Celeribacter indicus: one gene and its partner. The protein of the gene in region 1 interacts with the protein of each later gene in a pairwise test. Links are inferred from orthologs where the notes say so. Each region holds a gene or a part of one and is shown in the gene's direction. Other genes may lie near its edges.

Region 1 (8,418 bases):
CCCGACCGGCCACGACTGGGAGATGGGCGTGCACCATCCGAAGCTGCCCGGCCCCGACCGGATCACGCCGGATCTCGCCCGCGCACCGGGGCGGATGCTCCTCCATTTCGACGGGCTCACGCCGCTCCATTATGCGCTGAAGCTGCTGCGCAAGGCATTCGAGAATTATTCCGGGCCCAAACGCCAGATCGGCGCGGCGCGCGAGAGGCAATACCGCTTCGTCCGCTCCCATGCCGGCCAGCCCGAAGAGGTCATGGCCCTGGTCCGCGGCGTGCAGCAGCTCGACGCGCGGCAGGCGGCAATGCTGGATGCCCTCGGCGTGCTCGACACGGCGCCGTTCCGTCCCCGCGACTGCGACGGCCTCGACCTCGGCCGCACCGGCTTCGATGCCCTCCTGCGCCACCGCGAGGCGGCGCTCTTCAGGACGGCCGGGTTTGACATGTGACGGGGCCGGAGCCGCCCGGAAACAGATGCCGCCCCGGCCTCGCCATCGCCCGCCCCGCCGGCGTCCCCCGCCTGCGAGCGCGCGCCTCCGCCCCGCCGGTCCCGACATGAATCTCCATTTGATTCGGCGCGTTGCGGCCCCTAGAAAATTTGTGATCACAGCAATCGCGCGTGTGATCACAAATCCCCGAAACATGCGCCAATTCCCGCTCAGCCCGCTGAAATCCCTTTTTTCCGGCCGCTGCCCTGTGTCATGTGAACCGCGATAGAACCAGGGAGAGGTATCTCTTATGAACATCCACGAGTATCAGGCGAAAGCCCTTCTCAAGGAATACGGCGCACCGGTTTCCGACGGTCGTGTCGTTCTCAACGCGACCGATGCGAAAACGGCGGCCGGAGAGCTCGACGGCCCGCTCTGGGTGGTGAAGGCCCAGATCCACGCCGGCGGCCGCGGCAAGGGCAAGTTCAAGGAAGCCGGCGCCGGCGAAAAGGGCGGCGTGCGCCTCGCCAAATCCGTCGAGGAAGCCGCGCAGCAAGCCCAGGCCATGCTCGGCCACACGCTCGTCACCCATCAGACCGGCCCCGCCGGCAAACAGGTGAACCGCATCTATATCGAGGACGGCTCCGATATCGAGCGTGAACTCTACCTCGCCCTGCTCGTCGACCGCCAGTCCTCCCGCGTCTCCATCGTCGCCTCCACCGAGGGCGGCATGGACATCGAGGAGGTCGCCGCGAACACGCCGGAGAAGATCCTCTCCTTCTCGATCGACCCCGCCACCAGCCTCCAGGGCTTCCACGGCCGCCGCGTCGCCTTCTCCCTCGGCCTGAGCGGCAAGCAGGTCAAGCAATGCGTGCAGCTCATCTCCAACCTCTACCGTCTCTTCGTCGAGAAGGACATGGAGATGCTCGAGATCAACCCGCTGATCGTCACCGATACGGGCGACCTGAAATGCCTCGACTGCAAGGCCGGCTTCGACGGCAACGCGCTCTACCGTCATCCCGACATCGTCGGCCTGCGCGACGAGACCGAGGAGGACTCCAAGGAGCTCGCCGCCTCCCAGCACGACCTGAACTACATCGCGCTCGACGGTGAGATCGGCTGCATGGTGAACGGCGCGGGCCTCGCCATGGCCACGATGGACATCATCAAGCTCTACGGCGCCGAACCGGCCAACTTCCTCGACGTGGGCGGCGGTGCGACCAAGGAGAAGGTGACAGAAGCCTTCAAGATCATCACCTCCGACGAGAACGTCAAAGGCATCCTCGTGAACATCTTCGGCGGCATCATGCGCTGCGACATCATCGCCGAGGGCGTGATCGCGGCGGTGAAGGAGGTGGGCCTCAAGGTTCCGCTCGTGGTGCGCCTCGAAGGCACCAACGTCGAGCTCGGCAAGGAGATCATCCAGAACTCCGGTCTGAACGTGATCGCGGCCGACGATCTCAAGGACGGCGCCCAGAAAATCGTGAAAGCAGTGAAGGGCTAACAGACATGGCAATTCTCGTTGATGAAAACACCAAGGTCATCTGTCAGGGCTTCACCGGCTCGCAGGGCACCTTCCACTCCGAACAGGCCATCGCCTACGGCACGAAGATGGTCGGCGGCGTGACGCCGGGCAAGGGCGGCACGACCCATCTCGACCTGCCGGTGTTCAACTCCGTGCACGAAGCCAGGGCAAAGACCGAGGCCAATGCCTCCGTGATCTACGTGCCGCCGCCCTTCGCGGCCGACTCGATCCTCGAGGCGATCGACGCGGAGATGGAGCTCATCATCTGCATCACCGAGGGCATTCCCGTCCTCGACATGATGAAGGTGAAGCGCGCGCTGATCAACAGCAAGTCCCGCCTGATCGGCCCGAACTGCCCCGGTGTCATCACGCCCGACGCCTGCAAGATCGGCATCATGCCGGGTCACATCCACAAGCGCGGCTCGGTCGGCGTCGTCTCCCGCTCCGGCACGCTCACCTATGAGGCCGTGAAGCAGACCTCCGACCTCGGCCTCGGCCAGTCCACCGCGGTCGGCATCGGCGGCGACCCGATCAAGGGCACCGAGCATATCGAAGTGCTCGACATGTTCCTCGACGACCCGGAAACCACCTCGATGATCATGATCGGCGAAATCGGCGGCACCGCCGAGGAGGAAGCCGCCGAATTCCTCGCCGAACAGAAGAAGAAAGGCCGCTGGAAGCCGGTCGCCGGCTTCATCGCCGGGCGCACCGCCCCTCCGGGCCGCCGCATGGGCCACGCGGGCGCGATCGTCGCCGGCGGCAAGGGCGACGCGGAAAGCAAGATCGAGGCGATGAAATCCGCCGGTATCGTCGTTGCCGACAGCCCCGCCACCCTCGGCGAGGCCGTGAAGGAGGCGATCGCCAAGGGCTGATCGCTCACCGCGACGCGATTTGACACATCCGCCTGCGCCCCGTGTTAATGGGACGCAGGCATATCCACATCAGGCGACGCGTGCCGGCCGGAAAACGGAAACGCACCTCAGACAAGGTCAAGACGATGAACGACCAGAGCCCCAACGACATCTTCCACGCCTCCTCCTTCATGCAGGGGCACAACGCGGAATACCTCGAACAGGTCTACGCGCGGTACACACAGGATCCCTCCTCCGTGGACGCCTCCTGGGCCGAGTTCTTTCAGTCGCTGGGTGACGCGGCCTCCGATGTCACCGCCGAGGCGGCTGGGCCGTCCTGGGCGCGCCCGGACTGGCCGCCCGTGCCGAACGACGATCTGACCCATGCCCTCGACGGCCAGTGGGCCGAACCCGTCGCCGCCGCCGGCAAGGCCGCCGACAAGATCCGGGAGAAGGCCGCCGAACAGGGCGTCGCCGTCACCGAGGACCAGGTCAAGCGCGCCGTGCTCGACAGCATCCGCGCGATCATGATCATCCGCGCCTACCGGATCCGCGGCCATCTCATCGCCGATCTCGACCCGCTGAAGATGCGCGACCAGGACCCGCACCCGGAGCTCGATCCGAAATCCTACGGCTTCACCGAGGCCGACATGGACCGGCCGATCTTCATCGACAATGTCCTGGGCCTCGCCCATGCCTCCATGCGCCAGATCCTCGACGTGCTCAAACGCACCTATTGCGGCACATTCGCGCTGCAATACATGCACATCTCGAACCCCGAGGAGGCCGGCTGGCTGAAGGAGCGGATCGAGGGCTACGGCAAGGAGATCGCCTTCACCAAGGAAGGCCGCCGCGCCATCCTCAACAAGCTGGTCGAGGCGGAAGGCTTCGAGAAGTTCCTCCATGTGAAATACATGGGCACCAAGCGCTTCGGCCTCGACGGCGGCGAGGCGCTGATCCCCGCCATGGAACAGATCATCAAGCGCGGCGGCAATCTCGGCGCCAAGGAAGTCGTGATCGGCATGCCGCACCGCGGCCGCCTCTCCGTGCTCGCCAACGTGATGAGCAAACCCTATCGCGCGATCTTCAACGAATTCCAGGGCGGCTCGTTCAAGCCCGAGGACGTGGACGGCTCGGGCGACGTGAAATACCACCTCGGCGCCTCCTCCGACCGTGAATTCGACGGCAACAAGGTGCACCTGTCGCTGACCGCGAACCCCTCGCATCTCGAGGCGGTGAACCCCGTCGTGCTCGGCAAGGCCCGCGCCAAGACCGACCAGTATAACGACAAGGAGCGGAACACCGTCATCCCCGTGCTGCTGCACGGCGACGCCGCCTTCGCCGGCCAGGGCATCGTGGCCGAATGCTTCGGCCTCTCCGGCCTGCGCGGCCACCGCACCGGCGGCACGATCCATATCGTCGTGAACAACCAGATCGGCTTTACCACCGCGCCGCATTTCTCGCGCTCCTCGCCCTACCCGACCGACATCGCGCTGATGGTCGAGGCGCCGATCTTCCATGTGAACGGCGACGACCCGGAGGCCGTGGTCCACGCCGCCAAGGTCGCGACCGAATTCCGCCAGAAATTCCACAAGGACGTGGTGATCGACATCTTCTGCTACCGCCGCTTCGGTCACAACGAAGGCGACGAGCCGATGTTCACCAACCCGGCGATGTATACCAACATCAAGCGGCACAAGACCACGCTCCAGCTCTACACCGAACGCCTCGTCGCCGACGGCCTCATCCCCGAAGGCGAGATCGAGGACATGAAGGCCGCCTTCCAGGCCCAGCTCAACGACGAGTTCGAGGCCGGCAAGACCTTCAAGCCGAACAAGGCCGACTGGCTCGACGGCCGCTGGTCGCATCTCGACCGCGAGGGCGAGGAATACCAGCGCGGCCAGACCGCCATCTCCGGAGAGACCATGGCCGCCGTCGGACGCGCGCTCACGAGCTATCCCGAGGCGTTCAACATCCACAAGACCGTGGCCCGGCAGCTCGAGGCCAAGGCGCAGATGTTCGAGACCGGCGAAGGCTTCGACTGGGCGACGGGCGAGGCCCTGGCCTTCGGCTCCCTGCTGACCGAGGGCTATCCCGTCCGCCTCTCCGGCCAGGACAGCACCCGCGGCACCTTCTCCCAGCGGCATTCCGCCCTCATCGACCAGAAGACCGAGGAGCGCTACTACCCGCTCAACCACGTTCGCGACGGCCAGGCGCATTACGAGGTCATCGACTCGATGCTCTCCGAATATGCCGTGCTCGGCTTCGAATACGGCTATTCGCTGGCCGAACCCAACGCGCTCGTGATGTGGGAAGCCCAGTTCGGCGATTTCGCCAACGGCGCGCAGATCATGTTCGACCAGTTCATCTCCTCGGGCGAACGCAAGTGGCTGCGCATGTCGGGCCTCGTGATGCTCCTGCCGCACGGGTTCGAGGGCCAGGGCCCCGAACACTCCTCCGCGCGCCTCGAACGCTTCCTCCAGATGTCCGCCGAGGACAACTGGATCGTCGCGAACTGCACGACGCCCGCGAACTACTTCCACATCCTGCGCCGGCAACTGCACCGCTCCTTCCGCAAGCCGCTGGTGCTGATGACGCCGAAATCGCTCCTGCGCCACAAGCTCGCGACCTCCACGGCTGCCGACTTCCTCGAGGGCTCCTCCTTCCACCGCGTCCTCTGGGACGATGCCGACGCCAACATGGGCACCGGCAAGTCGGAGCTGAAGCTCAAGGCCGACAAGGACATCGAACGCGTGGTGATCTGCTCGGGCAAGGTCTATTACGACCTGCTCGAGGCGCGCGACGCCGCCGGCAAGGACGACACCTACATCCTGCGCCTCGAACAGTTCTACCCCTTCCCCGCGCTCTCCATGGTCAAGGAGCTCGAACGCTTCAAATCCGCGGAGATCGTCTGGTGCCAGGAAGAACCGAAGAACCAGGGCGCCTGGACCTTCGTCGAGCCGAACATCGAATGGGTGCTGACCCGCATCGGCGCGAAACACACGCGCCCGGTCTATGCCGGCCGCTCCGCCTCCGCCTCGCCCGCCACGGGTCTGGCCTCCTCGCACAAAGCACAACAGCAAGCGCTCGTGAACGATGCGCTGAACATCGAAGGGTAAATACATGTCTGTTGAAGTCCGCGTCCCCACCCTCGGCGAATCCGTGACCGAAGCCACCGTCGCCACCTGGTTCAAGAAACCGGGCGAGACCGTGGCCGTCGACGAGATGCTCTGCGAGCTCGAGACCGACAAGGTGACCGTCGAGGTCCCCTCCCCCGCCGCCGGCACCCTGGGCGAGATCGTCGCCGCGGAGGGCGACACGGTCGGGGTCGACGCCCTGCTCGCCACCATCGCGGAGGAAGGCAACGCCGGCCCCGAGGAGACGAAGCCGCGCGCCCATGCCGAGCTTGCCGAGGACACGCCCGCCGTCACCGGCCGCGCCACCGACACCGCGCAGACGCTGGACGTCATGGTGCCGACGCTCGGGGAATCCGTGACCGAGGCGACCGTCGCCACCTGGTTCAAGAAGGTGGGCGACACCGTCGCCGCCGACGAGATGCTTTGCGAACTCGAGACCGACAAGGTCTCCGTCGAGGTGCCCGCCCCCGCCGCCGGCACGCTGTCCGCCATCGTCGCCAATGAGGGCGACACCGTCGCCGCGGGGGGCAAACTCGCCGAACTCTCCACCGGCGACAGCGTCGCCGCCGCCCCCGCCACGGCGCCCGCCGCCGCCGAACCGCCGAAACCCGCGGGTGGCAAGGACGTGGAAAACGCGCCCTCCGCCACCAAGCTGATGGCGGAAAAGGGGCTCGATCCGGCGCAGGTCACCGGCACCGGCAAGGACGGCCGCATCATGAAGGAAGACGTGCTGAACGCGCTGAGCCGGCCCGCCGCCCAGCCGGCCCCCGCCGCGGCTCAGGCCCCGCGCGCACCGGTTCCGGCTGATGACGCCGCCCGCGAGGAGCGCGTGAAGATGACGAAGCTGCGCCAGACCATCGCGCGCCGCCTCAAGGAAAGCCAGAACACAGCCGCCATGCTCACCACCTATAACGAGGTGGACATGACCGAGGTGATGGCGCTCCGCAACGAATACAAGGATCTCTTCGAGAAGAAGCACGGCGTGCGCCTCGGCTTCATGTCCTTCTTCACCAAGGCCTGCTGCCACGCGCTCAAGGAAGTGCCCGAGGTCAACGCGGAGATCGACGGCACCGACGTCGTCTACAAGAACTATGTCCACATGGGCATCGCCGCCGGCACGCCGCAGGGCCTCGTCGTCCCGGTGATCCGCGACGCCGACAGCATGTCCTTCGCCGAGATCGAGAAGGCGGTCGCCGAGAAGGGCCGCCGCGCCCGCGACGGCAAGCTCTCCATGGCGGAGATGCAGGGCGGTACCTTCACGATCTCGAACGGCGGCGTCTACGGCTCGCTGATGTCCTCGCCGATCCTGAACCCCCCGCAATCGGGCATCCTCGGCATGCACAAGATCCAGGACCGCCCGATGGCCATCAACGGCAAGGTGGAAATCCGCCCGATGATGTATCTCGCGCTCTCCTACGACCACCGCATCGTCGACGGCAAGGGCGCCGTGACCTTCCTCGTGCGCGTCAAGGAAGCGCTGGAGGATCCGCGCCGGCTGCTGATGGATCTGTAACCACGATGTTTCCGGGCGCGATCAACCAGTTCGTTGAAAGACTCTTTCAGCCGATCGCGCTCGGAGCCCTCCTGCTCTTCCTCGCCCCCTCCGTCGCCGCGCTTGCCGCCCATGGCGACCCGGACTGGAACTTCGGGGAGATCGACATCAACCCCTCGCAGACGCTGGCCGCCGTGCTCTTCTTCTTCCTCATTGGTCAGGTCGCCTCCGTCCTGGGCCAAAGCGCCTTTCTCCTCCTGAGATCGCGGCTCGAGGACGGCGTGCCGACCTTCGTGCGGGTGGCGCGGCTGGTGCGCGGATATCCCCTTCTGGAACGCCGCTATGACGACATCCGCTTCAAGGTGGACCTGCTGTGCGGCCTCGCCGGGGTCGGGATCGTCGCCAGCCTGACCGAACTCGCCGCAGCCCTGCCCCTCCTCCCCGTGGACCCGGCACCCGGACGGATCGCCTTCGGCCTCGTCCTCGCCCTCCTGTCGCTCTCCGCGGCACGGTTTCACACGCGCGAATTCCTCACCCATCTTCGCGCCCTGTCTCAGGAGACCCCATGATGACCCCGGAACTCGCCGCCCTCGCCGCCACCGCCTTCGTCCATCTCGTCGCCGTGCTCTGGTCCCAGCGTGCGCTGGAAAAGGACGTGGGCCGGGAGGGCAACGCCGGCACCCGCGAGGATCTCGACGGCCGGCTGTCGCAGACCACCGGTCGCCTGCGCCGCGCGCTGTCGAACCATGTCGAGAACACCGGCCTCTTCATCACCGCCGTCCTCCTCGTCCAGCTCACACAGTCGAACGGCTGGTTCACCGCGCTCTGCGCCTGGATCTACGTCGCCGCCCGCGCGCTCTACCTGCCCGCCTACGCCTTCGGCTGGGTGCCCTGGCGCTCGATGATCTTCCTCGTCGGCTTCCTCGCCACCTTCGCCATGATCGTCGCGAGCTTTTTCTGATGACCCCCGAACTCGTCGCCCTCGCCCT
Region 2 (6,348 bases), 1.3 Mb from region 1 along the record:
CGACGAGTTCGAGACCGGAGAAGAAATAGGCGATCTCCTCGGCGGCCGTTTCCGGCGCGTCGGAACCGTGGACGGAGTTTTCACCTACGGAGAGCGCATATTCGGCGCGGATCGTGCCGGGGGCGGCATCGGCCGGGTTGGTCGCGCCCATGACTTCACGGTTCTTCGCGATGGCGTTCTCGCCTTCGAGCACCTGCACGACCACCGGCTCGGACGTCATGAATTCGCACAGCTCGCCGAAGAAGGGACGATCCTTGTGCACACCGTAGAAGGTCTGCGCCTGCTCGAGCGTCATCCGGATGCGCTTGGAGGCGATGACGCGCAGGCCCGCTTCCTCGAGCTTCGCGGTGATGGCGCCCGTCAGGTTGCGCTTGGTGGCGTCGGGCTTGATGATGGAGAAGGTGCGTTGGATCGCCATGGAAACCTCTTGCGGCTGAAAGTCGTCGGAAGGGCCCGGCCAGTCCCGCGCCCCGTGATCGCGCGCCGGATAACATGGGGGGCGCGGTTTGGAAAGCGGTGATTGAGCGCGGCTTGACAGGGAGGGCCGGCGGGCGCGACAAATCCTGTGCCGCGCATCCCTGCCCGCGCAAAAGGAGATCCGCCATGCGCCGTCCCGCCGCCGTCCTCGCCGCCGCCCTGCTCGCGGCGCTTGCGCTTGCCGCCCCGATGGCGGCGCAGGACCGTCTCGACGGCTATCCGCTCTATGACGACCGGCGCGCGATGATCCGCACGCTCACCGATCTGGCGACGGCGGGGGACTATCCCGGCCTGATCCGGGCGCTGTCGGGCACCCGTGCCTACAGCGAGGCGGAGGTGACGAGCCTCGCCGAGAAGCTCGACACGATCTATGGACCCTCGCTCGACCGCAGCGACATTCTCTATCACCGCGAACTCTCGGGATCCTGGGTCGAGGAAGTGCTCGCCTTCTGGCCTGCGGGCGGCACCGACTATTTCTATATCAACATCGTCTCGCACAAGCGCGAGGAGGGCATCATCCCGGTCTGGTGGCGCTACAATTCCGATATCGAGGGCGTGCTGCCCTCCTTCTGACCCCACTGGACCGCCCTGCCGCGCGCTGATATGCGGACGACATGCTGAAGATCCGCGACATCACCTATTCCGTCGAAGGCCGCACCCTGATCGAGGGTGCCTCCGTCACCATTCCCACCGGCCACAAGGTCGGGATCGTGGGCCGCAACGGCGCGGGCAAGACCACGCTGTTCCGCATCATCCGCAGTGAGCTCACGCTCGAGGGCGGTGCGATCGAGGTGCCGTCGCGCGCCCGCATCGGCGGCGTCGCGCAGGAGGTGCCGGGCAACGAGGTCTCGCTGCTCGACACGGTGCTCGCCGCGGACACCGAGCGCGCCGCGCTGATGGCGGAGGCAGAGACCGCCACAGATCCCCATCGCATCGCGGAGATCCAGACCCGGCTCGCCGATATCGACGCCTGGAGCGCGGAAGGCCGCGCCTCCGCGATTCTCCGGGGCCTCGGGTTCACCGAAGACGAGATCGCCATGCCCTGCTCCGCCTTTTCCGGCGGCTGGCGGATGCGCGTGGCCCTCGCGGGGGTGCTGTTCTCCCAGCCCGATTTCCTGCTGCTCGACGAGCCGACGAACTATCTCGACCTCGAGGGCGCGCTCTGGCTCGAGACATATCTGGCGCGCTATCCGCATACCGTGCTGCTGATCTCCCACGATCGCGCGCTGCTGAACCGCGCCGTCGGCTCGATCCTGCACCTGGAGAGCAAGAAGCTGACGCTCTACACCGGCGGTTATGACGATTTCACGCGCACCCGTGCCGCCCAGCGGGCGGTGCAGGCCGCGGCGGCGAAAAAGCAGGAGGCGCAGCGCGCCCATCTCCAGAGCTTCGTCGACCGGTTCAAGGCGAAGGCGTCGAAGGCGAAACAGGCGCAGAGCCGCGTCAAGATGCTCGAGAAGATGGAGACGATCACCGCGCCCGAGGATGCGGCGCGCGTCGTCTTCACCTTCCCCGAGCCCGAGGAACTGTCCCCGCCGATCCTGCGGCTCGAAGGCGTCTCCGTCGGCTACGACGGCAAGGCGGTGCTCCAGCGCCTCGACCTGCGCATCGACCAGGACGACCGCATCGCGCTTCTGGGGCGCAACGGCGAGGGCAAGTCGACGCTGTCGAAACTGCTGTCGGACCGGCTCGACCCGATGGGTGGGGAGATCACCCGGCATCGCAAGCTGCGCGTCGGCTTCTTCGCCCAGCACCAGGTGGACGAGCTGCATCTCGACGAGAGTCCGCTGCAACACCTGCGCCGTGCCCTGCCCGGTCTCGAACCGACAAAGCTGCGTGCGCGGCTCGCGGGCTTCGGCCTCGGTGCGGATCAGGCGGAGACCGAGGTCGGGCGGCTGTCGGGCGGGCAGAAGGCGCGGCTGTCGCTGCTGCTCGCCACGCTCGACGCGCCGCATCTTCTGATCCTCGACGAACCGACGAACCACCTCGACATCGAGAGCCGCGAAGCGCTGGTCGAGGCGCTGACCGAATACACCGGCGCGGTGGTGCTCGTGTCGCATGACATGCACCTTCTGTCGCTCGTCGCGGACCGGCTCTGGCTCGTGAAGGACGGGCGCGTGTCGCCCTATGAGGACGATCTCGACGCCTATCGCCGCCTGCTGCTGACCGGCGACGACAAGCCGAAGGAGGACAGGCCAAAGCCTGCGCCGAAGCCCCGCCGCGCCTCCCGCGACGAAATCCTCGCCCTGCGCGCCGAGGTGCGCAAATGCGAGGACCGCGTCGAAAAGCTCACCGACATGAGCGAAAAGCTCCAGGTGAAGCTCGCCAATCCCGAACTCTACGAGGACAAGGCCGCCGCCGTGGTCTGGCAGAAGAAATATGCCGAGGTGAGCGAGGCCATGGCCCGCGCCGAGGCGATGTGGATGGACGCGCTCGAAAAGCTCGAGACCGCGGGGGGCTGAGGCGATGGACGTCCAGACCCTCGTCACCGCCTTCCTCACCCTCTTCGTCATCATCGACCCGATCGGGCTCGCGCCGCTCTTCATCGCGCTAACCCAGGGCGCGACCCCCGCGCATCGCCGCGCGGTCGGGCTGCGCGCGGTGCTGATCGCCTTCGCGATCCTGACGGCGTTCGGCCTGTTCGGAGACCGCGTCCTCGAATTCGCGGGCATCTCCATGCCGGCCTTCCGCATCGCCGGCGGGCTGTTGCTGTTCCTCACCGCGCTCGAGATGCTGTTCGAGAGACGGTCGAAACGGCGCAGCGAACATGCCGAGCACCCGGAACACCAGCCGGTCGCGGATCCCTCGGTCTTTCCCCTCGCCACGCCGCTGCTGGCCGGACCCGGCGCGATCACCTCGATGATCCTGCTCATCGACCAGTCGCAGGGGGTGAGCGGAGCGCTGCTGATGATCGGCGTGATGGCCGCCGTGCTCGTGCTCGTCTTCGTGCTCTTCTCACTCAGCACCGCGATGGAGCGGCTTCTGGGCGCGACCGGCATCAACGTCGTGACGCGCCTCATGGGCATGCTGCTCGCCGCCCTGTCGGTGCAATTTGTCGCCGACGGGGTCAAGGCACTGTTCTTCGCGGGCTGACGGGACGTGCGCCCGCTCTGGTAAGCGCGGCGGGGATGCTTATCTATGAGGGCATGGAGAGCTTCGACACCGCCCGCATCCTCTATCTCTCGCTCCTTCTCGGGGCGGTGGCATTCTATTACGTCATCGCCAACCGCCGGACTCTCGGGGCGATGGTGCGCCATGCGGTGCTCTGGGCGCTGATCTTCATCGGTGTGCTTTCGGCCGTGGGGCTGTGGCAGGACGTCCGGCCCCGCCTCGCCCCGGCGCAGATCAGCCGCGGCGACGGGATCATTGCGGTCGACCGCGACATGACCGGGCATTTCTCCGTCCGGGCGGCGGTCAACGGCACGCCGGTCGCCTTCCTCGTCGACACCGGCGCGTCGAATGTGGTCCTGTCGATGGAGGATGCCGAACGCGCCGGGATCGACATCGGCAATCTCGTTTTCACCGGCCGTGCCCAGACGGCGAACGGCACCGTGCGGACCGCCCCCGTGACCCTCGACACGCTCGACCTCGAGGGCGTGCACGACCGCAAGGTACGGGCCTATGTCACGGACGGCGAGCTGTTCGGCTCGCTTCTTGGCATGGATTACCTGCGCCGCTACGAGCGGATCGAGATCCAGCGCGACAAGCTGATCCTGACGCGGTAGGCGCCGGGCCGCAGGCAAAGGGGCGCTGCCCCTCTTGCGCCTGCGGCGCAATTCACCCCGGAATATTTCCGAGCAGATGAAGGCTCAGCCCTTGCGGCTCTCGGCCTTCTTCTCCCAGCGGCCAGACTCCTCGGACCAGTATTGCGCCTCGATACCGGCGGCGGTGAGCGCCGTCCACTGGCCCCGCGCCTGCTGCACCGCCTCCGGGTCGTGCCCGTCGAACAGGATGCAGGCACGCGACAGGCCGGCCAGTTCGTCGGGCGCGATCTCCGCGCCGCCCACGCTCATCACGCAGGCCGCGCCGTTTCCGCCGGGCGCAGTCGTGAGCAGGATCGGCTGGTCGGCGTCATGCGGCCCGCCTGCAAGGCCGTGCGGCAGGAAGCCTTCCCGCGTCCAGAGGGCGGCGTCGAGCCCGCGCAGCATTTCCTCCGAGCGCCCGCGCACCTCCACGCGCCAGCCCGCCGCAAGCGACTTTTCCGCCAGCGTGGCAAGCGTCGCCGCGAGCGGGTTGCGCGTCAGGTGATAGAAGAAAACCGCGCCCATCGGCGCCTACGTCGCCGGGTTCAGGTCGTCGACGAGGCGGTTGAGCGCCAGCACGCCCCATCCGGTCGCGCCCTTCGGCGCGAGTGTCGTCGCCGATTTCACCGACGCCACGCCAGCGATGTCGAGATGGATCCAGGGTGTGCCTTCCTTGATGAACCGCTTGAGATATTGCGCCGCGGTGATCGAGCCGGCCGGACGTCCGCCGACGTTCTTCATGTCCGCGACATCGGATTTGAGCTGGTCGTCATAGGCCTGGCCGAGCGGCATGCGCCAGGCGCCTTCGCCCTCGGTCCCGGCCGCTTTCAGGAAGGCGGCGCAGAAGGCGTCGTCATTGGAGAAGACGCCCGCATTCTCATGCCCGAGGCCGATGATGATCGCGCCGGTGAGCGTGGCGAGGTCGATCACGCCGCGCGGCCCGAACCGCTCCTGCGCATACCAGAGCACGTCGCAGAGCACGAGACGCCCCTCGGCATCGGTGTTGATGATCTCGACCGTGTCGCCCTTCATCGACTTCACCACGTCGCCCGGACGGATCGCGTTGCCGTCGGGCATGTTCTCCACGAGGCCGACGAGGCCGACGACATTGCCGCGCGCCTTGCGCAGGGCGAGCGATTTCATCACTCCGGCGACCGTGCCCGCGCCGCCCATGTCCATGGTCATGTCCTCCATCCCGGCGGCGGGCTTGAGCGAGATGCCGCCCGTGTCGAAGACGACGCCCTTGCCGACGAGGGCGAGCGGAGCCTCCTCCGCGCCGCCCTTCCACTGCATCACGACCACCTTCGAGGGGCTCGCCGAGCCCTGCCCGACCGCGAGGAGCGTGCGCATGCCGAGTTCGGCAAGCTGGTCCTCTTCGAGCACCTCGACCTCGACGCCGAGGCTTTCGAGTTCCGAGAGGCGCCTGGCGAATTCGGTCGTGGTGAGCACGTTCGAGGGTTCGGAAACGAGGTCGCGGGTGAAGAACACGCCCTCGGCCAGCGCCGCGGTGGCGGAGAGATCGAGCTCTTCCGGCTTGGCGACGGCGAACGTCACCTCGGGCACCTCCGCGGCGGGGCCTTCGGATTTGTGATCGGTGAACCTGTAGGCGCGCAGCGCGAGGCCGAGCGCGAGATCCGCGACCCGCTTCAACCCGCCCGGCAGCACGAGCGCCCCCTCCTTGCCGAGTGCCGCGCCGAGTGCCGCACCGGCCCCGCGCGCGAGATCGGCGCCGGCCTGGTTCGGCAGCTTCACGACGTGGAGCGCCTCGGCCGCCATGCCGGTCGGCCAGCTCAGCTCCTTCGCCTCGCCCTCCTTCATCTTCCCGAAGGCCTCGCTTTCGAGAAACCGTGCCAGCGCGCCCTTCGTCACCCGGTTCACGCGCCGCGCCGCCGGGCTCATCCGGCCATCGGACGGGACGATCAGGGCCACGCGCCCGGCGGCCTTGGCTATGGCGTCGAGATCGGGGGCTGTGACGGCGAAACGGACGGGCGTGGTCATGGGAACTCCTGGGCTGGACTGCGGTCTGAGGGCACTGGCCCGCGCGGCGGCGCGGCCGGCTCCGGCCTATTGGTAACCCGCCGCGCAGGGCGTGGCCAGAGCGAGATTTCGGGTTTCTCCCGTCCGGTTC

Evidence for each region. The genes of interacting proteins can lie anywhere in the genome.
Region 2: the proteins of P73_RS19530 (region 1) and P73_RS13385 interact in binary tests that used the Escherichia coli proteins (3 or more experiments, as listed by UniProt). The link is inferred for Celeribacter indicus from one-to-one orthologs.

Annotation. Positions count from the first base shown.
Region 1 is NZ_CP004393.1:3,966,840-3,975,257, forward strand. Bases 2,606-6,119 are described here. They hold P73_RS19530 (2-oxoglutarate dehydrogenase E1 component), read left to right. Parts: upstream 2,606-2,946; coding sequence 2,947-5,919; downstream 5,920-6,119. Other genes in these bases: sucD (succinate--CoA ligase subunit alpha), read left to right, coding at 2,606-2,821; odhB (2-oxoglutarate dehydrogenase complex dihydrolipoyllysine-residue succinyltransferase), read left to right, coding at 5,924-6,119. Outside these bases: P73_RS24580 (glycosyltransferase family 2 protein), read left to right, coding at 1-445; sucC (ADP-forming succinate--CoA ligase subunit beta), read left to right, coding at 735-1,928; more of sucD, read left to right, coding at 1,934-2,605; more of odhB, read left to right, coding at 6,120-7,450; P73_RS24585 (hypothetical protein), read left to right, coding at 7,456-7,998; P73_RS19550 (MAPEG family protein), read left to right, coding at 7,995-8,390; P73_RS19555 (MAPEG family protein), read left to right, coding at 8,390-8,418. UniProt on the Escherichia coli protein: E1 component of the 2-oxoglutarate dehydrogenase (OGDH) complex which catalyzes the decarboxylation of 2-oxoglutarate, the first step in the conversion of 2-oxoglutarate to succinyl-CoA and CO(2).
Region 2 is NZ_CP004393.1:2,648,807-2,655,154, forward strand. The notes cover bases 602-3,515. They hold P73_RS13385 (ABC-F family ATP-binding cassette domain-containing protein), read left to right. Parts: upstream 602-1,091; coding sequence 1,092-2,939; downstream 2,940-3,515. Other genes in these bases: P73_RS13380 (hypothetical protein), read left to right, coding at 604-1,050; P73_RS13390 (MarC family protein), read left to right, coding at 2,944-3,515. Also shown: ndk (nucleoside-diphosphate kinase), read right to left, coding at 1-418; more of P73_RS13390, read left to right, coding at 3,516-3,570; P73_RS13395 (retropepsin-like aspartic protease family protein), read left to right, coding at 3,606-4,202; P73_RS13400 (DNA polymerase III subunit chi), read right to left, coding at 4,287-4,745; P73_RS13405 (leucyl aminopeptidase), read right to left, coding at 4,752-6,218. UniProt on the Escherichia coli protein: Genetic data indicate it may be involved in ribosome assembly or function.